DNA from 2 places in the Mycobacterium sp. IDUB_39 genome. Region 2 is predicted to be linked to the other one. Evidence: riboswitches for the same ligand, from Rfam matches in the RefSeq annotation. Region 2 holds a riboswitch; the other holds the start of a gene.
What was found. Region 2 has a riboswitch for glycine ahead of gcvP (aminomethyl-transferring glycine dehydrogenase). Riboswitches for the same ligand answer to the same signal wherever they lie in the genome.

Region 1 (16,013 bases), on a different contig from region 2:
GTGGCCCGACGCCCGCGGTGAAGATGTCGACGTCGGCCTGGATGCGCTGATCGGGGTTGTCGATCGTGTCGTCGATGAAGCGCGACCGGTAGTAGGCCTTGCCGTCGAGCCAATCCCCGGTGAGCCGATCAGTCAGCCAGACGCGCCACGCGAGCATGAAGCGCTGCATCATGAACAGGTCGAGCATGACCCTGGACACATAGATGGTGGCGAGGACCGCGAAGACGGTCATGGACAGCCAGAAACCGTCCTTGCCGGAGTTCTTGACTGCTTCGTTGCCGGTCCCGAGGCCCGCGGCGATGACCTGGAAACTGGTCATCATGTCGTTGCCGTAGTAGCTCAGGAGCACGGTGAGCCGGACGCCGATGATCACCGACAGCATCAGTGCCGCCAGCCACGCCCAGACCTTGACGCTCGCCGGGCCCTTGAAGTAGTCGCCGGTGATGCGCCAGAACTGCCTGCCCCACTCGGTGTATCGGATGATCAGGACCAGGATCGTCAAGGTGGCCACCACCGCGATCAACCAGGCCTTGGCGATCCACGCCAGCGACGTCCAGACCTCGGTGCCCCAATCCAACGTCGGGGTGAACATCTCCATCCCGGCAAGGTACCCCGACGGGACGCGACCGGCCGTTCCGAGGTTCAGATGGACCTGGTGAGTCGGTCGAGGCGCCACTGGCCATCGCCCAGCAGTCGCAGCTGTTGCTCGTGATGCTGCTCGACGGTGTCGCGATGACTCACGCTGACCAGAATTGTGTCGGGAAGCGCCGATCGGATCAGCTCGTAGAGCATCAGCTCCAGGCCCTCGTCCATCGCCGAGGTGGACTCGTCGAGGAATACGACCTTCGGCTCGTTGAGCAGGATGCGGGCGAAGGCCATGCGCTGCTGCTCACCCACCGACAACACCTTGGCCCAGTCCCTGACCTCCTTGACCCGGATGACCAGATGCGGAAGCGCCACAGTGACGAGGGCCCGCTGGATCTCGGCATCGGACACCGCACCCGTCGCACTCGGATACGACGCCGAGGCGCGCAGGTCGCCCAGCGGGATGTAGGGCAGCTGGGACAGGAACATCGTCTCGTCCGCGGCGACAGGGAAGTGCACATCGCCGGTGGCATACGGCCACAGGCCCGCCAGGCTCTCCAGCAGGACCGTCTTGCCACTACCCGACGCCCCCCTGATCACCAGGCTCTCTCCCGGATGCAGCCGCAGGTCCAGTGACCGGATCAGCGAATGCCCCTCGGGTGTGCGGACGTCGACATTGCGCAGCTGCAGAACCCCGTCCTCGTGGTTGTTCTGCACGCTCAGCCGCGGGAGCCTGCGGGAGCGCTCGATCGCGTCGGTCAACCCGTCGAGGCGGATGAGCGCGGCCCGGTAGCTCGCGAAGGAGTCGTAGGCGTTGCGGAAGAACGACAGCGAGTCGTGGATCGCCTGGAAGGCGGTCGCGGACTGCATGACGTCGCCGAAGGAGATCCGACCGTCGAAGAGTCGCTGCGCCTGAACGATGTAGGGCAGCGGGTTGATCACCTGGCTCACCGAGCCGTTCCACCCCAGGAACAGCACCATCCGACTGAGCCACTGCCGATAGTTCGCGACGATATCGGACAGGTTGTTGCGCAACCGATCTCGTTCCACCGTCTCACCGCGGTACAGGCCCACCGCGCTCGCGGACTCCTTCAGCCGGATCATGGCGTAGCGGAACGTGGCGTTGCGCATCTCGTTGAGGAAACTCAGCCGGATCAACGGCCGGCCGATCCAGAAGGCGATGACCGTGGCCGCCAGCACATAGCCGATGACGATCCAGAACAGCGCCTTGGGAATCGTCAGACTCAGCACCGTCAGCGGCCCGGACAGCTGCCACAGGATCACCCCGAACGAGGCGACGCTGAGCAGCGACTCGACCGCGCCGAAGAGCAGTAGGCCTCCCGAACCGTGCGCGGGCACGTTCGGTTCGCCGGTTCCGGCGGTGACGATGTCGATGTCCTGCTGGATGCGCTGGTCGGGATTGTCGATCGGCCGCGCCGCGAATTGACCGCGGAAGTACGCGTGCCCGTCCATCCACTCGTCGAGCACGCGCCTCGTCAACCAGACCCGCCAGCGCAGCACGAAACGCTGGGTCAGGTACAGGTCAATCAGGAAGCGGCAGACCGAAACCGTTGCCAGCACGGCGAATATGCCCATTGAGAACCAGAAGGCGTTGACGCCGCTGTCCTTGAGCGCCTCATCCGCCGATCCGCTGCCCTGGAATGCGACCTGCAGCGCCGAGAACAGGTCGTTCGCGTAATAGCTGAGCAGCACGTTGACGCGGACGGCGATGACGACCGACAGGAGCAGTGCCCCCGACACCAGCCACACAGGAAGGCTCGCGCGCCCGACGAAGTAACCGCCGGTGATGCGCCAGAACTGGCGGCCCCACTCGGTGAACCTGGCCACCAGCAGCAGAACGATCAGCACGCCGAGCGCGGACATCCCGAACGCCTTGGCCACCCACAGCGCCGAGTTGACGACCTCGTGACTCCAGTCGACGGACGACCTGAAACCCTCCGAGTCCATTCGACGAAACTCCTCCGAGGGACATTTCGACGGCACGCCCCCGCGGCGAAGTTACCGCAGGCCGGTGCCGGTTGCACTCAAGCTGGACCGGTGGACGTACGCCTGCATGACTCCGCCGCCGAGTTCGCCGCGATCGCCGAGAATCTCTACCGGCGCGACCCGATCGGTCACACCGTCGAACTCAGCGGCCTGGCCGCACCGGCGCTACCCGCCGACGCGGTGCTGCTGACGGCGTGGGTGGACGGCCGGCTCGCCGGTGCGGCAGTGCAGACCCCGCCGCATCCACTGATGTGCGGAGGGCTCAGCGCGCCGACCGTCGAGCCGGCCGTGACCCTGCTGGCACGAACACATCCAGAGTTGAGCGCTGTGCGAGGTCCCAACGCCACGGCCGAGGCGTTCGCCTCGGCCTGGCAGCGGCACACTGGCGCCGAACCGGAGGTGCGGACTGGGGAGAGGCTGCACCGGCTCGGCGATCTCGTGCCGCCGACCGCGGTGCCGGGGGAGGCCCGCCCACACGGCCCCGACGACGTCGAGCTGCTGGCCGACTGGACGGCCCGGTTCTTTGTGGAGGCGTTCGGGTCGGTCGCGGCGCCACCCGTGCATCGAGCCTTCCTCGACGGACTCCTGCAGGCAGGCGTGCAATTCGTGCTCTGGACCCAGTGCCGGCGCCCGGTCAGCATGGCGATGATCCGACCTCCCGTGGCGGGGGTGAGCCGGATCGGGCCGGTGTACACACACGAGGACGAACGCGGCCACGGCTACGGGTCGGCCGTGACGGCGGCGGCATCGCGAACCGCCACGGCGATGGGTGCCGATGAGGTGGTGCTTTTCACCGACATCGCGAACCCGGTGTCCAACGCGATATATCGGCGAATCGGGTTCCGGCCCGTTTCCGATTGGCTGGTGATCGAGTTCGCGACCACGGTGTGATCGGCCCGCGCCGGGGCCGCGTACCTTGTGACACGTGGCCAAGACTGCCCCCAATACCTCTTCCGACCCGACACCCAAGACCAAGGTTCGGTCGTCCAAACGGCTGAGCAATAGGTTCTGGAAGCTGCTGGGTGCAAGCACCGACAAGGACCAGGCCAGCTCGATGGGGCAGGTGACGGCCTCCTCGGCATTCGACGACAAGGCCGCAGGCCTTGACGACGAACAGCTGCGCAAGGCCGCGAAGCTCCTCGAACTGGGCGACCTCGCCGAGGCGGCGGACATCCCGCAGTTCCTGGCCATCGCCCGCGAGGCGTCCGAACGTGCCACGACACTCAAGCCGTTCGACGTCCAGCTGCTCGGCGCGCTGCGCATGATGGCCGGCGACGTCGTCGAGATGGCCACCGGTGAGGGCAAGACCCTGGCCGGCGCCATCGCCGCGGCTGGCTACGCCATCGCCGGCCGCAGCGTGCACGTCATCTCGGTCAACGACTATCTCGCCCGTCGCGACGCGGAGTGGATGGGCCCGCTGCTGGAGGCCATGGGTCTGACGGTCGGCTGGATCACCGCCGACTCGACAGCCGACGAACGCCGCGCCGCCTACGCCTGCAACGTCACCTACGCCTCGGTCAACGAGATCGGGTTCGACGTGCTGCGCGATCAGCTGGTGACCGACGTCGCCGACCTGGTGTCCCCGGATCCCGACGTCGCACTGATCGATGAGGCCGACTCGGTGCTGGTCGACGAGGCGCTGGTGCCGCTCGTGCTGGCCGGCACCACACACCGCGAGACGCCGCGACTGGAGATCATCCGTCTGGTCCGTGACCTGGTGGAGTCCAACGACGCCGAGAAGTACTACGACACCGATGCCGACCGGCGCAATGTGCACCTGACCGACGCAGGCGCCCGCAGGCTCGAGGCCGCGCTCGGTGGTATCGACATCTACTCCGAGGAACACGTCAGCACGACGTTGACCGAGGCGAACGTGGCGCTGCACGCGAACGTGCTGCTGCAGCGCGATGTCCACTACATCGTCCGCGATGGCGCGGTGCAGCTGATCAACGCCTCGCGCGGCCGGATCGCGTCGCTGCAGCGCTGGCCGGACGGCCTGCAGGCAGCGGTCGAGGCCAAGGAGGGCATCGAGACCACCGAGACCGGCGAGGTCCTCGACACCATCACCGTGCAGGCGCTGATCAACCGCTACCCGACGGTGTGCGGTATGACCGGTACCGCACTGGCAGCGGGCGAGCAGCTGCGCCAGTTCTACAAGCTCGGCGTCTCGCCGATCCCGCCCAACACCCCGAACATCCGCGTCGACGAACTCGACCGGGTGTACATCACCGCGGCCGCCAAGAACGACGCCGTAGTCGAGCACATCACCGAGGTGCATGCGACGGGTCAGCCGGTGCTGGTCGGTACCCGTGACGTCGCCGAGTCCGAGGACCTGCACGAGCGTCTGGTCAAGGCGGGCATTCCCGCGGTCGTGCTCAACGCCAAGAACGACGCCGAGGAAGCCGCGGTGATCGCCGAGGCCGGCAAGCTCGGAGTGGTCACGGTGTCCACCCAGATGGCCGGCCGCGGAACCGATATCCGCCTCGGCGGCTCCGACGAGTCCGATCACGATGCCGTCGCCGATCTCGGCGGGTTGCACGTCATCGGTACGGGCCGCCACCACACCGAGCGCCTGGACAACCAGCTCCGGGGCCGCGCGGGACGCCAGGGCGACCCGGGCTCGTCTGTGTTCTTCTCCAGCTGGGAGGACGACGTCGTCGTCGCTCATCTGGAACCACAGAAGCTGCCGATGCAGACCGATGAAGACGGCCGAATCCTGAACGACAAGGCCGCCCAACTCCTCGAGCACGCGCAGCGCGTCGCGGAGGGCAAGCTGCTCGACGTGCACGCCAACACGTGGCGCTACAACCAATTGGTCGCCCAGCAGCGCGCCATCATCTCCGAGCGCCGAGAGAACCTGCTGCGCACGGCGACGGCTCGCGAGGAACTCGCGGAGCGCTCACCGAAGCGATACGAGCAACTTGTCGAGGAGATAGGCGAGGAGCGTCTGGAGACGACCTGCCGCCAGATCATGCTGTACCACCTCGACCGCGGCTGGGCCGACCATCAGGCCTACCTGTCCGACATCCGCGAGAGCATCCACCTGCGGGCCCTTGGCCGACAGAACCCGCTCGACGAGTTCCACCGGATGGCCGTCGACGCGTTCGGCTCGCTGGCCGCGGACGCCATCGAGGCCGCGCAGCAGACCTTCGAGACGGCAAACGTCACCGAGGACGAACTCGGCCTTGATCTGTCGAAGCTTGCCCGACCGACATCGACGTGGACGTACATGATTCACGACAACCCGCTCGCCGACGACACCATGTCGGCGCTGAGCCTGCCTGGGGTGTTCCGCTAGGTTAGGCCCTCATGGAGGCGCCCCACGGCAGTAGCGAGGCGACCGGGGCCAGCGGCGACGCGGTCCGGCCAGACGCCGCCACCGACCGTGTGCTGACCATCCCCAACGCGCTCAGCGTGCTGCGGCTGATCCTGGTCCCCGTCTTCCTCTATCTGCTGCTGGTCGCCGACGCCAACGCGCTGGCGGTCGCGGTGCTGATGTTCAGCGGCTTCTCCGACTGGGCCGACGGCAAGATCGCGCGGCTGGTGCCCAACCAGTCCTCACGCCTCGGCGCGCTGTTGGACCCGGCCGTCGACCGGACCTACATGGTGGCTGTCCCGTTGGCTTTCGCCATCGACGGCATCGTGCCGTGGTGGTTCGTGCTGGTGCTGATCGGGCGCGACGTCGTGCTGGCCGCCACCCTGCCTGTGTTGCGGAGCCGCGGTCTGACCGCGCTGCCGGTGACCTACATCGGCAAGGCCGCGACGTTCGCGCTGATGTCGGGATTCCCTCTGATCCTGCTTGGTCAGTGGGACGCGGTGTGGAGCCGGGTCATCCTGGCCTGCGGGTGGGCGTTCGTGATCTGGGGCGCGGTGATGTACCTGTGGTCGGCCGTGCTGTATCTGCTCCAGGTCGGGATGGTGCTGCGCACCCTGCCGCGGGTGCCCGCAGGGAAAGCCTGACCGGTGTCCGCAGACGACCGCGCACTCGGCGGCTACAGCCGCGAGGCAGGCCGCAATGCTCATGACGCCGACGCGCCCAAGCTGATCCCGGTTCCCTCGCTGTTGAGGTCGCTGCTGACCGATCACCTCGATCCGGGGTACGCGGCCGCCGCCGAACGGCGTGCGGCCCGTGGCGAGACCGGCCGCAGGCGGTTCGACTGGGGTTGGCAGCTGGCGGCGGGCCTTGCCGTGACCATCGTGTTCGCCACGGCGGCCGCGCAGGCGCAGTCCGTGGCTCCCGCGACCCGCGAGACACAGCACGTCCTCGTCGACAGTGTCCGGGCCGCAGAGACCACGACGGGCGCGGCCACTGAGCGCCGCGACAAACTCTCGACAGAGGTCGAGATGGAGCGGCGCAGCCGTCTCGAGGGTGACGAGGAGGGCCGCGGCCTACTCGAGCAGCTCGACACCGCGGATTTCGCCGCTGCGGCCACCGAGGTGCACGGGCCGGGGCTGCGCGTGACAGCCACCGAGCCCGGCGCCGCCCGCGACCTGTCCGATGTCTCCAAACAACGGATCCAGGGCAGTCCGCAGGTGGTGCTCGACCGCGACCTGCAGTTGGTGGTGAACTCGTTGTGGGTCAGCGGCGCCGAGGCCATCGCCGTGGGGGGTGTGCGGATCGGTCCCAACGTGACGATCCGGCAGGCGGGAGGGGGGATCCTGGTGGACAACCAGCCGATCGGCAGCCCGTACGCCGTCGTGGCCATAGGACCGCCGCGCGCCATGGCAGATGTGTTCGACCGCAGCCCCGGACTGCACCGGTTGCGGCTGCTGGAAGCCTCCTACGGCGTGGGGGTCGAGGTCAGCGCCGCCGACGACCTCGCCGTCGCAGCCGGATCGGTGCGCGACCTGACATTCGCTAAGCCGCTTGGCCCCTGATGATCGGAAGTACATGATCGGAATCGTTGCGCTCGTCGCCGGAATCGTGCTCGGGTTGGTGTTTCACCCCGATGTTCCCGATTTCATCCAGCCCTATCTGCCGATCGCGGTCGTCGCCGCGCTCGACGCGGTGTTCGGCGGCCTGCGGGCGTACCTCGAGCGAATCTTCGACTCGAAGGTTTTCGTCGTGTCCTTCGTGTTCAACGTCCTCGTCGCCTCGATCATCGTCTACGTCGGTGATCAGCTCGGGGTGGGCACACAACTGTCGACCGCGATCATCGTCGTCCTGGGCATCCGCATCTTCGGTAACGCCGCCGCGCTGCGGCGCAGGCTGTTCGGAGCGTGACGATGAACGAGCATGACCCGGAAAAGCATCACGGCAGACACGAGCTTCCGCCGGACGAGCCGATCCGGTCCATCGGTGAACTGCAGCCCAGCGGGGTGGCCGGAATTCTGCGCCGCGGCCGGGCACAGCTCGGATTCGGCACGCTGGCCATCCTGCTGTGTCTGCTACTGGGTGTCGCGATCGTCACGCAGGTCCGCCAGACCGAGTCAGGGGACTCCCTGGACACCGCCCGACCGGCCGACCTGCTGGTGCTGCTCGACTCGCTTCAGCAACGCGAGGCCGCGCTCAACACAGAGGTCACCGACCTGCAGCGCACGCTCGCCGCGCTGCAGGCCTCCGGCAGCAACGATCAGGCCGCCATCGAGAATGCTCGAGCCCGCCTGGCCGCGCTGTCCATCCTGATCGGCACGGTAGCCGCGACGGGGCCCGGTGTGACTCTGACCATCGGCGACACCGCCCCCGGCGTGTCACCCGAGACGATGCTCGACGTGATCAACGAATTGCGTGCCGCGGGTGCTGAGGCGATGGAGATCCGCGATGCGAGCAGTGCATCCGGGGGCCCCGCGATCCGTGTCGGAGTGGATACTTGGGTGGTGGGCACCGCGGGCAGCCTGATCATCGACGGCGTCACCATGAGCCCGCCGTATTCGATTCTGGCGATTGGTGATCCGGCGACTCTTGCTGCGGCGATGAACATTCCCGGCGGGGCGATGGACAGTGTCGAACGCGTCGGCGGCACAATGACCGTGCAACAGGCCGACACGGTGAACGTGACCGCCTTGCGGCAACCGAAACCTCGCCAATACGCTCAGCCGGGCAAGTGACAGCCGTAGCCCCACGCAGAACCTAGGAGCGCCGTGAGCGAGACCCCGTCAGACCTGTTCTACACACCCGAGCACGAGTGGGTGCGGCGCACCGGCGACGACACCGTGCGGGTCGGTATCACCGACTACGCACAAGCGGCGCTGGGCGATGTGGTGTTCGTCGATCTCCCGTCGGCTGACGCCGACGTCACCGCGGGCGCCGAGTTTGGCAACGTGGAGTCCACGAAGTCCCAATCCGAGCTGTACTCGCCGCTGACCGCGAAAGTGATTGCGGTGAACGAAGATCTGGCCGACTCGCCCGAACTGGTCAACTCCGACCCGTACGGCGCCGGTTGGCTGATGGACCTGCAGGTCGACGCCGCCGCGCTTGCGGAGGGTCTGGCCGGGCTGCTCGACGCGGACGGGTATCGTGCCACTCTCGACGAATGAACGATTCCGGCGGTGGTGGACACATCGGACAACCCCGCGCGGTACGGTCGTGGTGACCCCACAACGGTCGGCCGCGCAGCGCCGAGCTTTGTGCCAGACATCGCCACAGCAGCCAGTTAGGAGCAGCGGGTGACGGAAAACGACACCAGTTCGGGAGCCGACCAGTCCTCGGATGAAGTCACGGTCGAGACCACATCGGTCTTCCGTGCGGACTTCCTCAACGAGTTGGACGCGCCGGCCTCGGCGGGCTCCGAGAGCTCCGTTTCGGGGGTCGAGGGACTTCCGACCGGTTCGGCATTGCTGGTCGTCAAGCGTGGACCCAACGCTGGTTCTCGGTTCCTGCTCGATCAGGCCACCACATCGGCCGGACGGCATCCCGACAGCGACATCTTCCTCGACGACGTCACCGTTAGCCGGCGGCACGCTGAGTTCCGCCTGGAGACCGGCGAGTTCCAGGTCGTCGACGTCGGCAGCCTCAACGGCACGTACGTCAACCGCGAGCCGGTGGACTCCGCGGTGCTCGCCAACGGCGACGAGGTTCAGATCGGGAAGTTCCGTCTCGTGTTCCTGACGGGCCCGAAGACCGACGACGGCAGCCCGGGCAGCTAGTGACCGCCCCCGACACCCCTGCGCTCGCCGGGATGTCGATCGGGGCGGTCCTCGACCTGCTGCGACCCGACTTCCCGGATGTGACCATCTCCAAGATCCGGTTCTTGGAGGCCGAAGGGCTGGTCACGCCGGAACGCACACCTTCGGGGTATCGGCGCTTCACCGCTTATGACTGTGCGCGGCTGCGGTTCATCCTGACCGCGCAGCGCGACCACTATCTGCCGTTGAAGGTCATCAAGGCTGCGCTCGACGATCAACCCGATGGCGAGATCCCGGCCATCGGTTCGGCCTACGCGGCGCCGCGCCTGGTGCCGGTGTCCGACGATCCGGTTGATCCCGATGCGTCCGACGCTGCCGCAGGTAGATCGGTAGCGCGGCAGCAGGTCCGGTTGAGCCGCGAGGATGTGCTGGCCAAGTCGGGAGTCGACGACGAGCTGCTCTCAACCCTGGTCAGGGCGGGCGTGGTCAAGCCGGGGGTGGCCGGGTTCTTCGACGAGTACACGGTCATCACCCTGCAGTGCGCACGGGCGTTGGCCGACTACGGCATCGAACCGCGCCACCTGCGCGCGTTCAGGTCTGCCGCGGACCGCCAGTCCGACCTGATCGCCCAGATCGCGGGACCCGTGGACAAGACCCGAAAGGCCGGCGCACGCGATCGGGCGGACGACCTGGCCCGTGAGGTGGCGGCGCTGGCGATCACATTGCACACGTCGTTGATCAAGTCCGCGGTGCGCGACGTTCTGGATCGCTGAGGACTAGACTCGGCTCGACGGATTTGACGGTGCGGAGGGCGTACACAGATGGGTGAGGTTCGTGTGGTCGGCATACGCATCGAGCAGCCGCAGAACCAGCCGGTCTTGCTGCTGCGCGAGTCCAATGGCGATCGTTATCTGCCCATCTGGATAGGGCAGACGGAGGCCACTGCGATCGCGCTGGAGCAGCAGGGCGTTGAGCCGGCTCGCCCGCTGACCCACGACTTGATCCGAGATCTGATTGCCGCCCTTGGCCATTCACTCAAGGAAGTCCGGATCGTCGCGTTGCAGGAGGGCACCTTCTACGCCGACCTGATCTTCGACCGGGACATCACGGTGTCGGCCAGGCCGTCGGACTCGGTGGCAATCGCCCTGCGCGTCGGCGTGCCGATCTATGTCGAGGAGGCAGTGCTCGCCGAGGCGGGTCTGTTGATCCCGGACGAGGGCGACGAGGAGGGCACCGGCGCGGTGCGCGAGGACGAGGTCGAGAAGTTCAAGGAGTTCCTCGACAGCGTGTCGCCCGATGACTTCAAGGCGACTTGAGCGCAGGTAGCCGGTTGGTCACGGATCCATCTCACGAATGTCGACACGCCGCGAGGTTTGCGGTAACCGCGATTTGGACAGCCATAATTTGATCTAACTTCAGGCGGTCATGGGCCTTGCCGGGAGCGTATGCTCGACAAGTTCGAGCTTGGAGCAAACGCGCTGACCGTGGTCTCGACTGTGACGCACGAAGCGAGTTCGATTCGGCGAGAGGATGGACAGTGGGCGACACGCCACGTCAGGAGCAGTTAGATCTGTCGTCGGGGGGTACGTCCGTCCAGCCTGGGCCGACCGTAGCCGCCGAGCCAGTTCAGGGTCGACTGTTCCCCGATGACTCGGTACCCGACGAACTCGTCGGTTACCGCGGTCCGAGCGCCTGCCAGATCGCGGGGATCACGTACCGCCAGCTCGACTACTGGGCGCGTACCTCACTGGTCGTGCCGTCGATCCGCAGCGCGGCAGGCTCGGGCAGCCAGCGGCTGTACTCGTTCAAGGACATCCTGGTCCTCAAGATCGTCAAAAGACTGCTGGACACCGGCATCTCACTGCACAACATCCGGGTGGCCGTCGATCACCTGCGCCAGCGCGGTGTGCAGGATCTGGCCAACATCACCCTGTTCTCCGACGGCACCACCGTCTATGAGTGCACGTCCGCCGAAGAGGTCGTCGACCTCCTCCAGGGCGGCCAGGGTGTGTTCGGTATCGCGGTGTCGGGCGCCATGCGCGAGCTGACCGGTGCGATCGCCGATTTCCCAGGTGAGCGCGCTGACGGCGGCGAGTCGATCGCCGCACCCGAGGACGAGCTGGCATCGCGTCGCAAGAGTCGCGACCGCAAGATCGGCTGACGTCTCACCAACCCTGCAGCTGCCGGTAGAATCAGCAGCGCATCGCCCTCGCGCGGGAGAGCTTCGTGACGGCCAGTCACGGACGCCGAAGGAGCAACACCTCTCCGTCAACCTCTCAGGCACCCAGGACCGCGCCGGGCCCCGATGCCTCTGGAAAGTGGCAGGTCATCCTGCCCGCCCATGGGGAAAGGCCATCTCCGCGCATCGCCCCGGGGGTAGCCGAATCTCTCAGGCGCCCGGTACGGGTCGACGACAGAGGGGGAGGACCGCAACGAGTCGAGCGTTTTCGAACCCGAGAGGTCCACGTGTCCGGTAGTCATCCCCATTTCTCGGCCGATCATCACCAGCCCCGCTTCGCCGACCGTCATATCGGACCGGATTCGGATGCCGTGGCGACGATGCTCCAGGTCATCGGCGTCGATTCGCTTGCCAGCCTCGCCGAGAAGGCCCTGCCCGCGGGAATTCTCGACGCGCTGACCGCCGACGGTCTGGCACCCGGTCTCGATCAGCTGCCACCGCCGGCCACCGAGGAGCACGCCCTGGCCGATCTGCGCGCCATGGCCGACGCCAACACCGTCGCGGTGTCGATGATCGGACAGGGTTACTTCGACACCCTCACGCCGCCGGTGCTGCGCCGCAACATCCTCGAGAACCCGGCCTGGTACACCGCATACACCCCGTACCAGCCGGAGATCAGCCAAGGCCGACTGGAGGCGCTGCTCAACTTCCAGACCATGGTCGAGGATCTGACCGGGCTCGAAGTGGCGAACGCGTCGATGCTCGACGAGGGCACCGCCGCCGCCGAGGCCATGACATTGATGCACCGCGCGGTGAAGGGTTCCGCCAACCGTCTCGCCGTCGATGCGGACATCTACCGCCAGACCGCCGCAATCCTGGCGACTCGTGCCGAGCCGCTCGGCATTGAGATCGTCACCGCCGACCTGCGCAACGGGCTGCCCGAGGGCGACTTCTTCGGTGTCATCGTCTCGCTTCCCGGTGCGAGCGGCACCGTCAACGACTGGAGCGATCTGATCGCGTCCGCTCACGACCGCGGCGCGCTGGTGGCCGTGGGCGCCGACCTGCTCGCGCTGACGCTGGTCACGCCGCCGGGGGACATCGGCGCGGACGTGGCCTTCGGTACCACTCAACGCTTCGGTGTGCCAATGGGTTTCGGTGGACCCCACGCCGGTTATCTCGCCGTGCACACCAAGCACGCCCGCCAGCTGCCCGGCCGCCTGGTCGGCGTGTCGGTCGACGCCGACGGATCCCCGGCGTACCGCCTCGCGCTGCAGACCCGCGAGCAGCACATTCGTCGCGACAAGGCGACCAGCAATATCTGTACCGCGCAGGTGCTTCTCGCGGTGACTGCGGCGATGTACGCCAGTTACCACGGCGCCGACGGCCTCACCTCGATCGCGCACAAGGTGCACGGTCATGCGCTCGCGGTGGCCGCGGGCCTGCTGTCCGCCGGGGTGACGGTGGTGCACGACACATTCTTCGACACCGTGCTGGCCCACGTGCCCGGGCGGGCCGAGGAGATTCGTGCACAGGCCAAGGACCGTGGCATCAACGTGTGGCTGGTGGACGCCGACCACATCTCGGTGTCGTGTGACGAGGCGACGTCCGCCGAGCATGTCGAGCAGGTTCTCGAGGCGTTCGGCGGCACCCGCGGCGGGCACCACTGGGCGGGTCCCGAGATCCACACCCGCACATCGACCTTCCTGCAGCACCCGGCGTTCTCGCGGTACCGCACCGAGACCGAGATGATGCGCTACCTGCGTGCGCTGTCGGATAAGGACATCGCGCTGGACCGCAGCATGATCCCGCTGGGCTCGTGCACGATGAAGCTCAATGCGGCCGCCGAGATGGAGCCGATCACCTGGCCGGAGTTCGCCCGCCAGCATCCGTTCGCACCCGCGTCCGACACACCGGGCCTGCGCACGCTGATCGCGGACCTGGAGACCTGGCTGACCCAGCTCACCGGGTACGACGCGGTCTCACTGCAACCCAACGCCGGGTCGCAGGGGGAGTACGCGGGACTTCTGGCGATTCGCGCCTATCACCAGAGCCGCGGCGATGACCGTCGCGACATCTGCCTGATCCCGTCCAGCGCGCACGGCACCAATGCGGCGTCGGCGGCTCTGGCGGGAATGCGTGTCGTGGTCATCGCGTGCCGCGACAATGGTGACGTCGACCTCGACGATCTGCGGGTCAAGATCGCCGAGCACGCCGATACGGTTGCGGCACTGATGATCACCTACCCGTCGACGCACGGTGTGTACGAGCACGATGTCGCCGAGATCTGCGCCGCGGTGCACGACGTCGGCGGCCAGGTGTACGTCGACGGCGCCAATCTCAACGCGCTGGTGGGCCTGGCACGGCCCGGTAAGTTCGGCGGCGATGTCAGCCACCTGAACCTGCACAAGACGTTCTGCATCCCGCACGGTGGCGGCGGTCCCGGCGTCGGGCCCGTCGCGGTCCGCTCGCACCTGATCCCGTACCTGCCGGGCCATCCGCTCGCCGACGAGCTCACCGACACCTACACAGTGTCGGCCGCCCCGTACGGGTCAGCATCGATCCTGCCGATCACCTGGGCCTACATCAGGATGATGGGTGCACCGGGGCTGCGTGCGGCGACGCTGACCGCGATTGCATCGGCGAACTACGTCGCCCGACGCCTCGACGAGTACTACCCCGTGCTCTACACCGGCGAGAACGGCATGGTCGCCCACGAGTGCATCCTGGACCTGCGCCAGATCACCAAGAGCACCGGCGTCACCGTCGATGATGTGGCCAAGCGGCTGGCGGACTACGGTTTTCACGCTCCGACCATGAGCTTCCCGGTGGCGGGCACATTGATGGTGGAACCGACCGAGAGCGAGAGCCTCGCCGAGGTGAACGCCTTCTGCGACGCGATGATCGCCATCCGGGCCGAGATCGATCAGGTCGGATCGGGTGCGTGGCCGGTCGAGGACAATCCGCTGCGCGGGGCGCCGCACACCGCCGAGAGCCTGCTGGTCGAGAACTGGGACCATCCCTACACCAGGGAGCAGGCAGCGTATCCGCTGGGCAAGGGGTTCCGGCCCAAGGTCTGGCCGCCGGTGCGCCGCATCGACAGCGCGTACGGCGATCGGAATCTGGTGTGCTCGTGTCCTCCGGTCGAGGCGTTCGCCTGACCTAGTCCGCCATTCCCTTGCGTTGAGATAGCGCTGGCGTTGCCTAAATTCGAGTAGTCGTCGCCGCCAGCGCTATCTCAACGTCCTTGCAGCTCGGTCAGGGCAGCACGCTGGACAGCGCTGCGGTCAGTTCGGGTCCCGCGGCGCTGTTCAGGTTCTGGTAGGTGCCGCCACTGATCTGGGACACCGCTTCCCAGGTCGCCCGGTCCGGGTCGGTGCCGAAGTCAATGACGTTGACGGCGACCGGCTTGCCCGGCTGGAAGGTCTGGCGGATGAACTCCTGCAGCCCGGCACCATCAAGTGACTGGTCGGTGTGGGGGCCGGTGGTGATGACCAGGACCGAGTTCGCCTGGCCGTCACGATAATTCGCCACGGCCTCGTTGTAGATCAACCGCAGCGTGGTGAAGGACACCGCGCCACCGCCGGATGCGACCTGATTTCTCAGGTTGCTGACCAACACCTCCGAGCGGGGCTGCCCACCGACCGGATCGCCCAGTGGACCGAATGGCACCTCGGAGCGTCCTGCGACGCCGTCGAACGTCCACAGCCCGATGTCCGCGGTCGGTGACAGTGTCTTGATTCGTTCGTCGAGTACTGCTGTCACGTTGGCGAGCCGACTACTGCCACCCTCATCAGTGTCCATCGACTGTTCCAGCATGATGGTGACGGCCGGATTCGCCGCGGGTGCGCTGACGGCCTCGGCGAGCGTGGCACGCAACGCGTTGTCGCCCACCGACACCGGGTCCGCGAGCGGTCCGAAGTCGGTGACATCACTGTCGGGGGTTTCGCCACCGTCGGTCCGGAAGCCCGCCTTGCCGAACTCGGCCAGCGCCTCTGGCTTGCGGAGGAAACGGGCGAACTCGCTGGCCGCGCTGACCTGCTCCTGGGCCAGCCAGTCGCCGGCCAGCAGCACGGTCGGGTAGTCGGCGATCGCGGCGGGGCCCGAGGGCAGCCACCCCGCGAGCTTGTTCGAGGCGTCGGGCAGCGAGGCGGCCCGTTGATACAGCTGCTGCTCGGTG
Region 2 (16,013 bases):
TCACCGCGGACCCGAGCGCGCCACCACCCTGTAGGGCGGCGGTGTAGATGCCCGTCATCAGCCCGACCCGGGCGGGAAAAGATCCCTTGATGACGACGGGGATCAGCACGTTGACCAGGGCGATGCCCGCGCATGCGATGAGCGTCGCGCCGATCATGAGGTGCGGCCCGTCGGCGACGCGCAATGCCAGGCCCGTGGAGAGTGCCACCAGCGCCGCCGAGATGGTGCGGCCAAGGCCGATCCGTGACGACAGCCAGGGGGCGGCGAGGCCTGCGGCGGCGAAGCACAGCGCGGGCAGCGTGGTGAGCAGGCCCGCCCACGTCGCCGAGACGCCCAAGTCCGCGCGCATATCGTCGAGCAGCGGTGCGACGCTCGTGACGGCGGGTCGCAAGTTCAGTGCGGTGAGGACGACGGCGACGGCCAGCAGCACGCCGCCGGCGATGGCGGGGACCCGGCTGGTCTCGATCTCCGAGGCACCGTCGAGTTGGAGGGTCAGCTCGGTCGCGTAGTCGTCGTGACCGCCGTCTGTCCCTTTGCCCTGCTTGTCACCGTGCACGCTGCTAGGATCGCATACATCCCATGATTGGTTGAAAGGATGTCCCTGTGGCATTGAGCACTGCGCGCCGTTCGGGCCTGGTCGACCAGGTCATCGAGCAGATTCGGCAGACGGTCGCCGCCGGGGAGTGGCCGGTCGGCGGGCGCATCCCGAACGAGGCCGTGCTGGTCGAGTCCCTCGGGGTGGGCCGCAACACCGTGCGTGAGGCGGTCCGGGCCCTGGCGCACGCGGGCATCCTCGAGGTCCGACAGGGTGACGGCACCTACGTCAGGGCCACGAGCGAGGTGTCGGGCGCGCTGCGCCGGCTCTGCGGCGCCGAACTGCGCGACGTCCTCCAGGTGCGTCGTGGCCTTGAGGTCGAGGGCGCCAGACTCGCCGCGGCCAACCGCACCGACGCCGACATCGCGCAACTGCGGACCCTGCTCGATTACCGCGACGAGTGCGTACGCGACGGGCGCACCGACGAGTTCGCGCGCGCCGACGTGGAGTTCCATCTGGCTGTCGTCGCCAGCTCGCACAACCCGATTCTGACCGAGCTGTACCGCGGGCTGATAGAGGTCATCACGGCCAGCATTGCGAGCACACAGGAGACGCCGGTGCATATCGTCGACCACGGCGTGCTGCTCGACCACATCGTGGGCGGCGACGTGGATCTGGCCGCCCACACGGCGGGGGAGCTGCTCGACTGCATCCTCGCGGGGCTCTGCGGCGCCTGAATAATCAGTTTCCCGCCGCGTGTCCAGCGTGGACAATCGGCGCGTGAACAACACATCCCTGTTTTGCGGCACGGCACTCGCGCAGCGCATCGAAGTAGCCGAGGCCAAGCTCATCGTCGCCGCGACCGAGGCCGCGGGCCGGCGGGGCGCCCAGGGGATGGTGCTGCCCGTGGCCGGCGGCTTCGCGTGTTTCGCCGATGACGGCTCGCCGATGAACAAGGTCGTCGGCGTGGGCTTCAACGGAGTTCCCGACTCCGCGGAGCTGGATCAGATCGAACGGACGCTGTCCGATTGTGGCGTTCCCGTCCAGGTCGAGCTGTCCAATCTCGCCGACCCCGAGGTCGCAGCGGTGCTGTCCGATCGCGGCTACCGGTTGATCGGGTTCGAGAACGTACTCGGGCGTTCCCTGCTGATCGAGCCGGAGGCGCCACTCGACATCGACGTGCGGAAGCGCACCGACGATGAATTCGACGCGTGGGTCGCCATTTTCACCGAGGGCTTCGCCAATCCTGACGGCGAGGGCGTGCCCGACCTCGACGATTTCCCCCGAGATGTCGTCGCGAATGCCATGCGCGACATCGAGAAGGCAGGCGCGACAAACTATGTCGCGCTGTGCGATGGGGTGATCGCCGGAGTCGGCAGCGTGCGTCTGACCGACGGCATCGCTCAGCTCACCGGTGCTGCCACCGCTCCGGCGTTTCGGCGCCGTGGTGCGCAGTCAGCGCTGTTGACCGCGAGGTTGCGCGACGCCGCTGCGGCGGAGTGCGATATCGCCGTGGTCACCACCGCCCCGGGCTCACGGTCGCAGAAGAACGTGCAGAACAAGGGTTTCCAGCTGCTCTACACCCGCGCCGTGATGGTCAAGGCGCCCGAAGCGCACTAGCCCACCGCGCGGCCGGAACCCTCCCAGAACTGCGCGCGGACGGCCTTCTTGTCGGGCTTGCCCAGCGCGGTCACCGGCACGGAGTCGACGACGATCACCTGCTTGGGCGCCTGCACCGAACCCTTGCGGTCCTTGACGGCGGCCTGGATCTCGGAGGTCATGATCGCGACGGCCGCGTCGTCGGTCGCCGCGTCGGGGCGGAGCACCACAACGGCAGTGACGGCCTCGCCCCACTTCTCATCCGGTGTGCCGATCACGCAGACCTGTGCGATCGAGGGGTGTTCGGCGACAACGTCTTCCACCTCCCGCGGGAACACGTTGAACCCGCCGGTGACGATCATGTCCTTGGTCCGGTCGACGATGTACCAGAACCCGTCCTCGTCCTCGCGGGCGAGGTCGCCGGTGTGCATCCAGCCGTCGCGGAACGTCTCGGCGGTGGCCTCGGGCAGCTTCCAGTACCCGCCGCACAGCAGCGGCCCGGAGACGCAGATCTCGCCGACCTCGCCCTGGGGTACCGGGTTGCCGTCCTCGCCGAGCAGTGCGGTCCGCGCGAAGAGCGTCGGGCGCCCGCACGAGGTGAGCCGCTTCTCGTCGTGATCGCCCTTGGCCAGGTAGGTGATGACCATGGGTGCCTCGGACTGGCCGTAGTACTGGGCGAAGATCGGCCCGAACCGCCGGATCGCCTCCGCCAGGCGCACCGGGTTCATCGCGGATGCGCCGTAGTAGACGGTCTCCAGTGACGACAGGTCGCGGGTGTGGCTGTCGGGGTGGTCCATCAGCGCGTAGATCATCGACGGCACCAGCATCGTGGCGCTGATCTTCTGCTCCTCGATCGTCCGCAGCACCTCTGCCGGGTCGAACTTGGAGAGCACGATCATCTCGCCGCCCTTGACGATGACCGGCGTGAAGAACGCCGCGCCCGCGTGCGACAGCGGCGTGCACATCAGGAACCGCGGGTTCTCCGGCCACTCCCACTCGGCGAGCTGAGCGGTGGTCATCGTGGTGATCGACTGCGTCGTACCCATGACGCCCTTGGGCCTGCCCGTGGTGCCGCCGGTGTAGGTCATACCGCCGATGTGGTCGAGCGGCAGGTCCGCGGCCTGCAGTGGCTGGGGCTCGTAGGTGGCCGCCTCGGCCGCCAGATCGACGGCCACACCGGCCAGCGCCTGCGGCACGGGGCCGATGGTCAGGATCTGCTTGAGCGAGGGCACCTTCTCCAGCAGGCCAAGCGCGCGCTCGGTGAACATCGGGGTCGGGTCGATGATGAGCGACGTGACGCCCGCATCGGAGAGCACGAACGCGTGGTCGTCGAGCGAACCGAGAGGGTGTAGTGCGGTGCGGCGGTAGCCCTGCGTCTGGCCGGCACCGATGATCATGATGACCTCGGGGCGGTTCAGCGATAGCAGACCCGTCGCGGTTCCGGTGCCCGCGCCGAGCGCCTCGAATGCCTGAATGTACTGGCTGATGCGCTCGGAGAGCTGTCCGCCGGTGAGCGTGGTGTCGCCGAGGAAGAGGACCGGCCTGTCCCGGTTGCGCTTGAGCGCGCCGACCGTGAGGTGTCCGGAGTGCAGGGGATGTCTCAGCAACGCGTCGGTCATGGCTTCAGATTAGAACGTGTTACAGAAATAGTTACAAGGGCCGCCCCGCGTCAGACGTCGACTTGGGCGCGCAAACCCGCGCTCACCGCGGGTTTGCGCGCCGAAATCACTCAGCGACCGGCAGCCTTGCGAGCCTGGACGGCGATCTTCTCGGCCAGGTCGGCCTTCCACTGGATCTCCTTCTCGATCCACGGGTTGTCCATCGGGAACTCGTCGGTCTCCGACACCCGACGCACCTCGAGCTTCACGCCGGGGCCCAGCGGCACCTTGCGCGCCCACTGCTTGGCCTCCTCCTTCGAGGAGACGTCAAGGATCCAGAAGCCGTTGAACAGCTCCTTCGCCTCGGTGTAGGGGCCGTCGGTGATGACAGGCGGGTCGGCGTTGAAGTCGACGACGAAACCCTCCTCGGGTCCGGTCAGACCCTCACCGGCCAGCAGCACACCGGCCTTCACGAGTTCCTCGTTGAAGCGGCCCATCGACTCGATGATCTCGTTGAAGTCGACGTTCTCGTAGGCGGCCTCGGCCTCGGGGGTGGACCGCATGATCAGCATGTAGCGCGACATTCTTCTGTCTCCTTCTGCTCGGTTGAAGGGGCATCTCCATCGTGCCCTCGTGACTACGTCGAACGGCAACACTCGAAATCGACACGGCGGTGAACTTTGTTTCGCAAGGATTTTCCCAATGCCGCCGATAGGATCACCCAATGCCCGCTGACCTGGTGTTATTCGGTACCGTGCTCACCGTCGACGACGCCCGACCGACCGCGCAGGCGCTCGCTGTCACCGACGGCCGCATCGTGGCGGTGGGGGAGCGGGCGGACGTCGAGAACCTGGTTGGCCCCGACACCGAGGTGGTCGACCTGGGCCAGCGGTGCGTGATGCCGGGGTTCGTCGAGGCGCACGGGCACCCGCTGATGGAGGCGATCGTGCTCGCCGACCGCATCGTCGACATCCGGCCCGTCACGATGGCGCGCGCTGATGACGTCGTGGCCGCCATCGCGCGAGAGGTCGCCGCCCGCGGGGCGGACGGCGCCTACCTCAACGGCTGGGATCCGCTGTTGCAGGAGGGTCTGCCAGAGCCGACGCTGGCGTGGCTCAACGGGCAGGCACCCGACACCCCGCTCGTGATCGTGCACAACTCCGGGCACAAGGCGTACTTCAACTCCGCGGCCGCGCAGCGCAACGGACTGAACCGCGACACCCCGGACCCGAAGGGCGCGTCGTTCGGACGCGATGCCGACGGTGAACTCGACGGCACGGCGATCGAGACCGGCGCGGTGTTCTCACTCATCGGTGACGCGGTCGACCCGAACGGCTACCCGGCGATGCTGCTCGCCGAGTGCGCGCGGCTCAACCGCGCCGGGCTGACGACGTGTTCGGAGATGGCCTTCGATCCGATGTTCCGGCCGATGCTGGCGAAGCTGCGGGGCGATGTCACGGTGCGGCTGCGCACCTACGAGATGTCGACGGAGCAGATGACGACCACCGAGGCACTGGCCAACGGTGACGACATGGTCAAGCAGATCGGCATCAAGATCTGGGTCGACGGGTCGCCGTGGATCGGCAACATCGACCTGACGTTCCCCTACCTCGACACCGACGCCGTGCGCACCATCGGGGTGACGCCCGGATCGTGCGGGCACGCCAACTACACCCGCGAGCAGTTGGAGGAGATCGTCGCCGCCTACTACCCGCTCGGGTGGCAGATGGCGTGCCACGTGCACGGTGACCGTGGCGTGGACACCATCCTCGACGTGTACGAGCAGGCCATCGCCAAGCACCCGCGTGACGACCATCGGCTGCGCCTCGAACACGTCGGCGCCATCACGCCCGCACAGCTGCAGCGCGCGCACGACCTCGGTGTCACGTGCAGCATCTTCGTCGACCACATTCACTACTGGGGCGACGTTCTCGTCGACGGGCTGTTCGGTCCCGAGCACGGAGAGACGTGGATGCCGGCGGGTTCGGCCGTGGCCACCGGCATGCGGATCTCACTGCACAACGATCCGCCGGTGACACCTGAGGAGCCGCTGCGCAATATCAGCGTCGCCGTCACCCGGCTGGCGCCGAGCGGGCGGGTGCTGGCCCCGCAAGAGCGCATCACCGTCGAGCAGGCCATCCGTGCGCAGACGATCGACGCGGCGTGGCAGTTGTTCGCCGATGACGTCCTCGGCTCCCTGGAGGTCGGCAAGTACGCCGATCTGGTGGTGCTGTCGGCCGACCCGCGCGCGGTGCCTGCGCAGGACATCGCCGATCTCGACGTCGTCGCGACCTACCTCGCGGGCAAACAGGTTTTTGCTAAAACCGCCTGATCGCGACGTAGTTCTGGCACGCTCTCGGCCATGTCGGACGTGGACCCAAACTGCTCCTCGCGTGCGCTCCCAGAACCCCGATTCCTCGATGAGCGCGTGGCCCACTGGGCCAAGACCAAACCCGATGACGACGCGATCACCTACCTGGGTCGCACGTGGACGTGGTCGCAGTTCCACGACCGCATCCGGCGGCTCGCGGGTGCGCTGGCGCAGCGTGGCATCTCGCGTGGCGACGTCGTGGCATTCCTCGACAAGAACCACCCCGCCTGCGTCGAGCTGACGATCGCCGCGGCCTCGCTCGGCGCGGCCACTGCCATCATCAACTTCCGGCTGGCGGCCGACGAGATGGACTACGTGCTCAACGATTCCGGCGCCAAGCTGCTTATCGTCGGGTCGGAGTTCGCGGAGGGCATCGACAGGATTCGCGACAAGCTCACGGCGGTGACCGAGATCGTGGTGGTGAGCCCGGAGGGTGAGGACGGCGACGGGTACGAGGCGATGCTGGCGGCGGCAACACCGGTCGATCGCTCACCCGACGTGCAGTCCGATGACGTCGCCATCATCATGTACTCCTCGGGCACCACAGGCCGGCCGAAGGGTGTTGCGCTGACCCAGGCCAACGTCATCGCGCACACCATCAACGCGTTCGAGGGCTGGACGCTGGGGCCCGAGGACAAGAGCCTCGTCGCGATGCCGCTGTTCCACGTCGGCGGCACCTCCTACATGCAGTTCGGCCTGCACAACGGCGCGCCGACGTACATGACGCGTGACGTCGACGGCGCCGCACTGGCTGGCGGCATCCTGGCTGGCGCCAACCGGACGTTCCTGGTTCCCGCCGTGCTGGCGAAGGTGCTGGAGTCGGGTGAGGACGCGGTGAAGCTCTTCGGCGCGTTGAAGACCTACGCCTACGGCGCGTCGCCGATGCCGTTGCCGCTGTTGCGTTCCGCGCTGCAGGCGTGGCCGGACACCGAGTTCATCCAGGTGTACGGGCTCACCGAGGTGTCCGGCGTGATCAGCCTTCTCGGTGGCGACGACCACCGCTCCGGGGACGAGGACCGGATGGTCAGCGCGGGCAAGGTCATCTCCGGCGCGGAGGTTCGGGTTGTCGACCCCGACACTCTCGAGGATGTCGCCGATGGTGCCCAAGGCGAATTATGGTTCCGGACACCGCAGTTGATGAAGGGTTACCACGGTAAGCCGGAGGCGACCGCTGAGGCGATCACATCCGAGGGCTGGTTTCGCACCGGTGACATCGGCCGGGTCGATGCCGACGGCTTCATCTTCGTCGAGGACCGGCTCAAGGACATGATCATCACCGGTGGCGAGAACGTGTACTCCATCGAGGTGGAGCGCGTGCTGGCTGAGCATCCCGCCATCGTCGAGGTCGCGGTGATCGGTGTGCCCGACGACAAGTGGGGCGAGGCGGTGAAAGCCATTGTCGCACTTGAGGGTGAGGCGACCGATCAGGAGATCATCGGTTGGGCGCGCGAGCGACTGGCCGCCTACAAGTGCCCGAAGACCGTCGACATCGTCGATGCGCTGCCGCGCAACCCCACCGGAAAGATCCTCAAGAAGGACCTCCGCAAGCGGCACTGGGAGGGCCGCGACCGCGCCACCATCTGAATCACGTTGAGATAACGGGGATTCGGACCGACGCTGACCCTGCACCTCCGTCAGTGCCTGGCAGCTATTCATCAGCGTCATCCGGGTGACGCTGAAAATTCTTGATTGTTGCGGCGTGCCGGTCAGAGTCTTATTGAACTCTGCCTCGCGCCACTGGCCGCGGATGAGTAGCCGTGCTTCCAGACCCACGGGGCAGCGTCCTCGAGCGCACCCCGATGGGGCGCCGTGCCGATGTATCCGAGATCTCCGGTGCCGTTGTCTATCTGGCCTCGGACGATGCCTCCTTCACCACCGGAGCAGTCCTTGCTGTGGACGGCGGATACTTGGCGCGTTGAACACGGACGACGTCACTGCATCGCGGCTACCGCTTGCGCGTGGAGGCGACCTGCGCGATAGGACGATCTGACCAGCGGGCCCGACATCACGCCGAGGAAGCCGATCTCGCGCGCGGCCGACTCGAGCATCACGAATTCGTCGGGTGTGACCCACCGCTCCACCGGATGGTGGCGCACCGAGGGGCGCAGATACTGGGTGATGGTCATGAGTTGGCATCCCGCCCCGTGCAGGTCAGTCAAGGCTTGGATCACCTCCTCGGTGGTCTCACCCATGCCAAGGATCAGGTTGCTCTTGGTGACCAGGCCGAAGTCGCGGGCAGCGGTGATGACGTCGAGGCTGCGCTGGTAGCGGAAGGCAGGCCGTACCCGCCTGAAGATGCGTGGCACGGTTTCGACATTGTGTGCCAATACCTCCGGACGTGAATCGAAGACCTCTCCGAGCTGTTCGGGGATGGCGTTGAAGTCGGGGATCAGCAACTCGACACCGGTTCCGGGGTTGAGCCTCTTGATCTGTCGGACCGTCTCGGCGTACAGCCAAGAGCCGCCGTCGGGCAAGTCGTCGCGCGCAACTCCGGTGACGGTGGCGTAGCGCAAGCCCATGGTGGCCACCGACTCGGCAACGCGTCTGGGCTCGTCGAGGTCCAACGTCGTCGGCTTGCCGGTATCGATCTGGCAGAAGTCACACCGCCGGGTGCACTGGTCACCGCCGATCAGGAACGTCGCTTCGCGGTCCTCCCAGCACTCGAAAATGTTGGGGCAACCCGCTTCTTGGCACACGGTGTTGAGTTTGCGCTCCTTCACCTGGCTCATCAGCTCTTGGTACTGCGGGCCGGTGCGTGCCGTTACCTTCATCCACGGGGGCTTGCGTTCGACGGGTGTCTGGGCGTTGCGGACCTCCAGGCGCAGAAGTCGACGCCCTTCATTGTTGACCGACATGGTGCTCCTTGCGCGGAAGATGTGGTGGCGGACGTCGAATGGGCGCACGTCATCGGGATTGGAAGTCTCAGCGAGACAGTTGAATTGGGCGGGGCATCACACGGTTGCCAGAGGGGCCCTAGGAAGATCGCGCGTGTGCGGTCACGGCGACGACACCATGCAGGATGCCAAACGATCAACGTTCTTGGCAAGGTTGGGCGCAGCGTCGACGGTGTCTGAAGTTCGGTAGTGACAAACTATGGCGGGGTGTGTAGCGTCACGCACCACAACTGAATACGCCGTTGATGCGCAGCGGGAGAACCTCCTTCGGGAGGCGCCGTAGGAGCAATTTCCTCCCCAGGAATCTCTCAGGCCCCAGCACCGCCGCGCAGAGGCAACTCTGGAGAACAGCACCGGTCTCACGGCCGGTACTTACCGAAGGTGTAGAGCCCGCCGAGACGGCGCGCGCAGACTCTCAGGTTTCAGGACAGAGCGGGGAGGTGTCCTTTTAGCGATGTCCGGTGCGGTCCGGGCACTGTCGAAACCGGAGCCACCTCGTGTCAGCCAGTTCTCGCCACACGGCGCAAATAACCGCCTCATCAGGCGATTTCCCCTCCCGGCACATCGGTCCGTCCGCGTCGGCGACGCACTACATGCTCGACACGCTGGGCTACCCGTCCCTCGATGAGCTGATCGACGCCGCCGTACCTCAGCAGATCCGAAACCGCGAGGTCATGCACCTCCCCGCGGCGCGATCAGAACAGCAGGTCCTGGAGGATCTGCGCGCACTGGCCGAGCAGAACCGCTCCCGCGTGCAGATGATCGGGCTGGGCTATCACGACACCATCACCCCGGCAGTTCTTCGACGCAACATGCTGGAATCGCCGGCCTGGTACACCGCCTACACCCCGTACCAGCCGGAGATCTCGCAGGGCCGCCTCGAGGCACTGTTGACGTTTCAGCAGGTCATCGAGGATTTGACGGCACTGCCGCTGGCGGGAGCATCGCTGCTCGACGAGGCGACCGCCGTGGTGGAGGCGATCCTGCTCATGCGTCGCGCCAACAAGGCCAAATCCAACGTGGCCCGGGTCGTCGTCGACGCCGAATGCCTGCCCCAGACGTTGGCCGTGGTCCGTGGCCGAGCCGCCGCCGTCGGCATCGATGTCCACGTCGCCGACCTCGGCGACGGCCTACCCGATGGGGACCTGTTCGGCCTCGTGCTGCAGGCTCCTGGTGCCAGCGGGGTGGTCCGAGACCTCGAGCCGCTGATCACCGCTGCTCACCAGCGTGGCGCGCTGACGGCCGTCGCCGCCGATCTGCTGTCGCTGACCCTGCTGGTCCCGCCCGGCGAACAGGGCGCCGATATCGCGGTGGGCTCAGCGCAGCGCTTCGGTGTGCCGCTGTTCTTCGGTGGACCGCACGCGGGTTACATGGCGGTGCGCGACGGTCTTGAGCGGATGCTGCCAGGACGGCTGGTGGGTGTCTCGATCGACGCCGACGGAGCCCCGGCCTACCGGCTCACTCTGCAGACTCGCGAACAGCACATCCGACGTGACAAGGCGACCAGCAACATCTGCACCGCGCAGGCCCTGCTGGCCAACGTGGCGGCGATGTACGCGGTCTACCACGGCCCAGAAGGGTTGCGCGCCATTGCTGAACGGGTGCACCACCATGCTAGGTCGATCGCGACGAGCCTGCATGCTGCGGGACATGACATCGTGCACGACGCGTTCTTCGATACCGTCCTGGTTCGCGTGGCCGGCCAGGCACGTGACATCGTCGAACGTGCCGAACTCGCCGGTATCAACCTGCGTTTGGTCGATGCGAACCACGTCGCGATCGCCTGCGACGAGTGCACCACCGATCAGGTCGTGGCCAAGGTCAACGCCGTGTTCGGTGGCCGCGAGCCGCTCGCCCCGGAGTGGCAGCTGCCGAGCGCCGCGCTTCGCACCACGGCCTACCTGCAGCACAACGTGTTTCACGCACACCGCTCCGAAACCGCCATGATGCGCTTCCTGAGGAAGCTGTCGGACAAGGACCTCGCGCTGGATCGGACGATGATCCCGCTGGGCTCGTGCACGATGAAACTCAACTCCGCCGTCGAGATGGAGCCGATCAGCTGGCCGGGCTTCGCCGGTGTTCACCCGCATGCACCTCGGGATCAGACGCTGGGCTACCAGAAGCTGATCGCCGACCTGCAGACCTGGCTTTCCGAGATCACCGGATACGACAACGTGTCGTTGCAGCCGAATGCCGGTTCGCAAGGCGAACTCGCCGGGCTGCTGGCGATCAAGGCCTACCACGACAGCCGTGGTGAATTCGACAGGGACGTGTGCCTCATCCCGCAGTCGGCGCATGGCACCAACGCCGCCTCGGCGGTCCTGGCCGGAATGCGGGTCGCCGTGGTGGCCACCGCCGCCAACGGCAACATCGACTCGGACGACCTGCAGGCCAAACTTGCCGCTAGCGAGGGCCGCGTCGCGGCGATCATGCTGACCTACCCGTCGACGCACGGAGTCTACGAAGAGGACGTCCGCACCGTCTGTGATCTCGTCCACCGGGCCGGCGGGCAGGTCTATGTCGACGGGGCCAACCTCAACGCCCTGGTGGGTCTGGCCAAGCCGGGTCAGTTCGGCGGCGATGTGTCACATCTGAACCTGCACAAGACGTTCTGCATACCCCACGGCGGCGGTGGACCAGGCGTGGGCCCGGTTGCCGTGCGCGCGCACCTGGCCCCATTCCTGCCTGGAGACCCGCTGGGCGACGGCACTGCGGGGAGTCCGATCTCGGCGGCGAACCACGGCTCGGCGGGCATTCTGCCCATCACATGGGCCTACATCGCGCTCATGGGCGCGGGCGGTTTGACCGACGCGACGAAGATGGCGGTGCTGACCGCCAACTACGTTGCCGCGCGGCTCAATCCACACTTCCCGGTGCTCTACACGGGGCCCACCGGTCTGGTGGCGCACGAGTGCATCCTGGATCTGCGCGCACTGACCAAGCAGACCGGCGTCACCGCCGAGGACGTAGCGAAGCGGCTGATCGACTACGGGTTCCACGCCCCGACGCTCTCCTTCCCGGTGAACGGGACGCTCATGGTCGAACCCACCGAGTCCGAGGATCTCGGCGAGCTCGATCGGTTCATCGACGCCATGATCTCGATCCGCGGCGAGATCGACAGCGTCGGGGATGGCGTGTGGCCACTGGAACGCAGCCCCCTGCGGCAGGCACCTCACACCGCGGAGCAGATCGTGGCCGATGACTGGGATCTGCCGTACTCGCGCCGACTCGCCGCCTTTCCCGTGACGTCCTTGCGGGCAGCGAAGTACTGGTCGCCGGTGCGGCGCATCGACGGCGTGCACGGCGACCGCAACCTGGTCTGCTCCTGCCCGGCGCCGGAAGCGTTTGAGAGCAATACCGTTTCGACTCCGACCTCTGACCTCGAGGAAGTCCTCGTATGACCACTAGTACCTCACCAGCGTCCCCGTTGCTCGCCGAACACCAGGCGCTGAACGCCCACTTCACCGACTTCGCCGGCTGGCAGATGCCGTTGAAGTACGTCAGCGAGCTCGCCGAGCACAGAGCCGTCCGATCCACCGCAGGGTTGTTCGATCTGTCGCACATGGGCGAGATCTACATCCGGGGCGCCCAAGCCGACGCCATGCTCGACCACGCCTTGGCCGGTGAGTTGTCCAAGGTCGCCGTCGGTAGGGCGAAGTACTCCCTGCTGTGCGACGCCGCGGGCGGAGTCGTCGACGATCTCGTCGTCTACCGGTTGGCCGACGACGAATTCCTCGTCGTCGCAAACGCATCGAACGTCGCCGTGGTGTCCGCTGAACTAGCCGACCGGGTGAAGGGGTTCGCGGCCGAGATCGACGATCAGTCGTCCCAGACCGCGCTGCTGGCGGTGCAGGGGCCGAAGTCCCAGGACATCGTCACCCAACTCATGCCGTCGGAGCAGGCGGAGCTCGTCGGAGACCTGAAGTACTACGCCTCGACACCGGCGACGGTGGCCGGGATCGACGTCCTGCTGGCCCGCACCGGCTACACCGGCGAAGACGGCTTCGAGTTGTACGTGCCTAACCACCAGGCGGTCCCGCTGTGGCAGGCACTGCTGGCGACCACCACCAAGCACGGTGGCACCGCGGCAGGGCTCGCGTGCCGCGACAGTCTCCGCCTGGAGGCAGGCATGGCGCTCTACGGTCACGAACTGACCCGCGACACCAACCCCTTCGAAGCCGGACTGGGGCGAGTGGTGAAGCTGGACAAGCCATTCGTCGGCAGGGACGCATTGCAGCAAGCCTCCGAGGCGCCGATCGTTCAGAGACTCGTCGGGCTCACTGGCACTGGCCGGCGCGCCGCGCGCGCCGGCTACTCGGTGTTCGGCAGCGGCGACGCGCCGGCCGGCACCGTGACGTCGGGCGCACTGTCCCCGACACTGGGCTACCCCATCGCACTGGCCTACGTGGACACCGCGCTCGCTGAACCCGGCACCGAAATCAGCGTCGACATCCGCGGCGCCAGGCAGCCCTTCACCGTCGTGCGCACCCCGTTCTACCGCCGGTCCTGACGACCGACGTCCACAACCCCTTCAAGGAGACCGCATGTCCAACACCATTCCCGACGACCGTAGCTACACCGAAGAGCACGAATGGGTTTCGCTGCTGCCTGGCGCCGATCTGCCGGATGTGCCGGTCAGGGTCGGAATCACCTCGGTCGCGGCGGAATCTCTCGGCGAACTCGTTTACGTCGAGCTGCCCGAGGTGGGTAGTGAGATCGTCGCGGGCGAGTCGTGCGGGGAGGTCGAGTCCACCAAGACGGTGTCTGAACTGTATCCGCCGGTCAGCGGCCGGGTGACCGAGGTGAACGAAGCCGTGCAGAACGACCCCAGCATCATCACCGCAGACCCGTACGGCGAGGGCTGGCTGTTCACCGTCGACGCAACCGCCACCGGAACGCTGCTGACCGCCGCCGAGTACGCGGCCAAGAACGAGGCGACGGCATGAGCGTCCTGGATCAACCACTGGCAGAATACGATCCCGACGTCGCTTCGCTAATCGACAAGGAACTGGAGCGCCAGCGCACCGGCCTGGAGATGATCGCGTCGGAGAATCACGCGCCGCTGGCGGTCATGCAGGCACAAGGTTCAGTGCTGACCAACAAGTACGCCGAGGGCTACCCGGGCCGGCGCTACTACGGCGGCTGCGAACACATCGACGGTATCGAGCAACTCGCGATCGACCGCGTCAAAGCACTCTTTGGCGCCGAGTACGCCAACGTGCAACCGCACTCGGGCGCCACCGCCAACGCTGCGGTGATGCACGCGTTGATCAAGCCCGGCGACACAATTCTGGGCCTGTCCCTGGCACACGGTGGCCACCTCACCCACGGCATGAAGATCAACTTCTCCGGCAGGCTCTACGACGTCGCGGCCTACGGTGTCTCGGAGAAGGACTATCTCATCGACATGGACGAGGTCGCTGCCGTGGCGCGCGAACGGCGCCCGCAGCTCATCATCGCTGGCTGGTCGGCCTACCCCCGACATCTGGACTTCGCCCGGTTCCGTGAGATCGCCGATGAGGTCGGCGCCTACTTGATGGTCGACATGGCCCACTTCGCGGGCCTGGTCGCCACTGGTCTGCATCCCTCGCCGGTGCCCCATGCGCACGTGGTCACTTCCACGACGCACAAGACCCTCGGCGGTCCGCGCGGCGGCATTATCCTGACCAATGACGCCGACATCGCCAAGAAGATCAACTCGGCGGTGTTCCCCGGCCAACAGGGAGGGCCTCTGGAACACGTGATCGCCGGCAAGGCAACGGCATTCAAGATGGCCGCCGAGCCCGAGTTCGTCGAACGGCAGCAACGCTGCCTTGACGGGGCGAAGATCATCGCCGAACGCCTCAGCGGCGCCGACGCCAAGGAGGCCGGGGTCAGCGTGGTCACCGGCGGCACCGACGTCCATCTGGTCGTGGTCGACCTGAGAGACGCCGCCATCGATGGACAGCAGGCCGAGGATCGCCTCGACGCCATCGGGATCACGGTCAACCGCAACGCGGTGCCCTTCGATCCCCGCCCGCCAATGGTGACGTCGGGTTTGCGTATCGGCACCCCCGCGCTGGCTGCCCGGGGCTTCGGCGCCGACGGCTTCACGATCGTCGCAGACCTGATCGCGCAGGCACTCGTCGCCGAGGAGGGCACCGACACTTCCGATCTCGCCGCTCGAGTGCGATCGCTGGCAGACGACTATCCGCTCTATCCGGAGCTGTAAGGCCATGACCATCAGTGTGTTCGATCTGTTCTCGGTGGGCATCGGGCCATCAAGCTCCCACACCGTGGGCCCGATGCGCGCAGCGGCGCGGTTCGTCGACGATCTACGGGTCATGGCGGCAATCGACGACGTCACCTGCGTGAGCGTCGATCTGTACGGATCGCTTGCAGCCACGGGCGCCGGACACGGCACCATGCCTGCGGTCCTGCTCGGCCTCGAGGGCTGCCGTCCAGAGGAGATCGACACCGACGACATGGAACTGCGTCTGCAGGCCATGCGAAACAGCGGCAGGGTCATGCTGGGCGGCGCGCGCTCGATCGCCCTGGCCCAAGACGAGATCACACTGCACCCGCTGACCTGTCTGCCGTTTCACCCAAACGGGATGCGTCTCGCCGCCTACTCGGGGGAGTACGCCGAGATGCATCGGCAGACGTACTACTCGGTCGGTGGCGGATTCGTCGTCACCGAGACGGAGAGTGATCAGCAGCCCGCCGCACCGAGCGCTGACGCCGTGTCGTTCGGGTCCGCCGCAGAACTGCTCGCGCTCACCGAGACACACGAATCCTCGGTGAGCAGCGTCATGCTCGAACACGAGCGTGCGCTGCGCACCGACACCGAGATTCGCGACAGGCTGCTACACATCCGTGACGTGATGGTCGAGTGCCAGAACCGCGGTATGCAACGCGACGGACTGCTGCCGGGCGTACTGCGGGTGCGCCGCCGGGCCCACCGGTGGTTCGAACAACTGCAGGCCGAGGATCCCGACCGCAAGCCCGAGTTCGCCGAGGACTGGGTCAACTTGGTC

Region 1: linked by a shared signal. The riboswitch ahead of gcvP (aminomethyl-transferring glycine dehydrogenase) and the one ahead of gcvP (aminomethyl-transferring glycine dehydrogenase) in region 2 are both predicted to bind glycine.

What each region holds. Positions count from the first base shown of each region.
Region 1 covers NZ_JBVAXF010000003.1:114,152-130,164, forward strand. The annotation lists gene ACZY0X_RS12465 (ABC transporter ATP-binding protein/permease) at 1-598, opposite strand, end outside; gene ACZY0X_RS12470 (ABC transporter ATP-binding protein/permease) at 643-2,553, opposite strand; gene ACZY0X_RS12475 (GNAT family N-acetyltransferase) at 2,644-3,483, shown strand; gene secA2 (accessory Sec system translocase SecA2) at 3,587-5,890, shown strand; gene ACZY0X_RS12485 (CDP-alcohol phosphatidyltransferase family protein) at 5,902-6,552, shown strand; gene ACZY0X_RS12490 (DUF881 domain-containing protein) at 6,556-7,470, shown strand; gene ACZY0X_RS12495 (small basic family protein) at 7,484-7,816, shown strand; gene ACZY0X_RS12500 (DUF881 domain-containing protein) at 7,819-8,640, shown strand; gene gcvH (glycine cleavage system protein GcvH) at 8,674-9,069, shown strand; gene garA (glycogen accumulation regulator GarA) at 9,199-9,678, shown strand; gene ftsR (transcriptional regulator FtsR) at 9,678-10,430, shown strand; gene ACZY0X_RS12520 (bifunctional nuclease family protein) at 10,479-10,973, shown strand; gene ACZY0X_RS12525 (MerR family transcriptional regulator) at 11,195-11,818, shown strand; glycine riboswitch at 11,862-11,960, shown strand; glycine riboswitch at 11,961-12,084, shown strand; gene gcvP (aminomethyl-transferring glycine dehydrogenase) at 12,124-14,994, shown strand; gene ACZY0X_RS12535 (substrate-binding domain-containing protein) at 15,092-16,013, opposite strand, start outside.
Region 2 covers NZ_JBVAXF010000001.1:507,724-523,736, reverse strand. The annotation lists gene ACZY0X_RS02450 (CynX/NimT family MFS transporter) at 1-496, opposite strand, end outside; gene ACZY0X_RS02445 (FadR/GntR family transcriptional regulator) at 604-1,272, shown strand; gene ACZY0X_RS02440 (GNAT family N-acetyltransferase) at 1,316-2,155, shown strand; gene fadD8 (fatty-acid--CoA ligase FadD8) at 2,152-3,753, opposite strand; gene ACZY0X_RS02430 (YciI family protein) at 3,864-4,316, opposite strand; gene ACZY0X_RS02425 (amidohydrolase) at 4,457-6,064, shown strand; gene ACZY0X_RS02420 (long-chain-fatty-acid--CoA ligase) at 6,095-7,687, shown strand; gene ACZY0X_RS02415 (SDR family oxidoreductase) at 7,861-8,022, shown strand; gene lipA (lipoyl synthase) at 8,035-8,958, opposite strand; glycine riboswitch at 9,241-9,331, shown strand; gene gcvP (aminomethyl-transferring glycine dehydrogenase) at 9,591-12,398, shown strand; gene gcvT (glycine cleavage system aminomethyltransferase GcvT) at 12,395-13,507, shown strand; gene gcvH (glycine cleavage system protein GcvH) at 13,542-13,943, shown strand; gene glyA (serine hydroxymethyltransferase) at 13,940-15,208, shown strand; gene ACZY0X_RS02385 (L-serine ammonia-lyase) at 15,213-16,013, shown strand, end outside.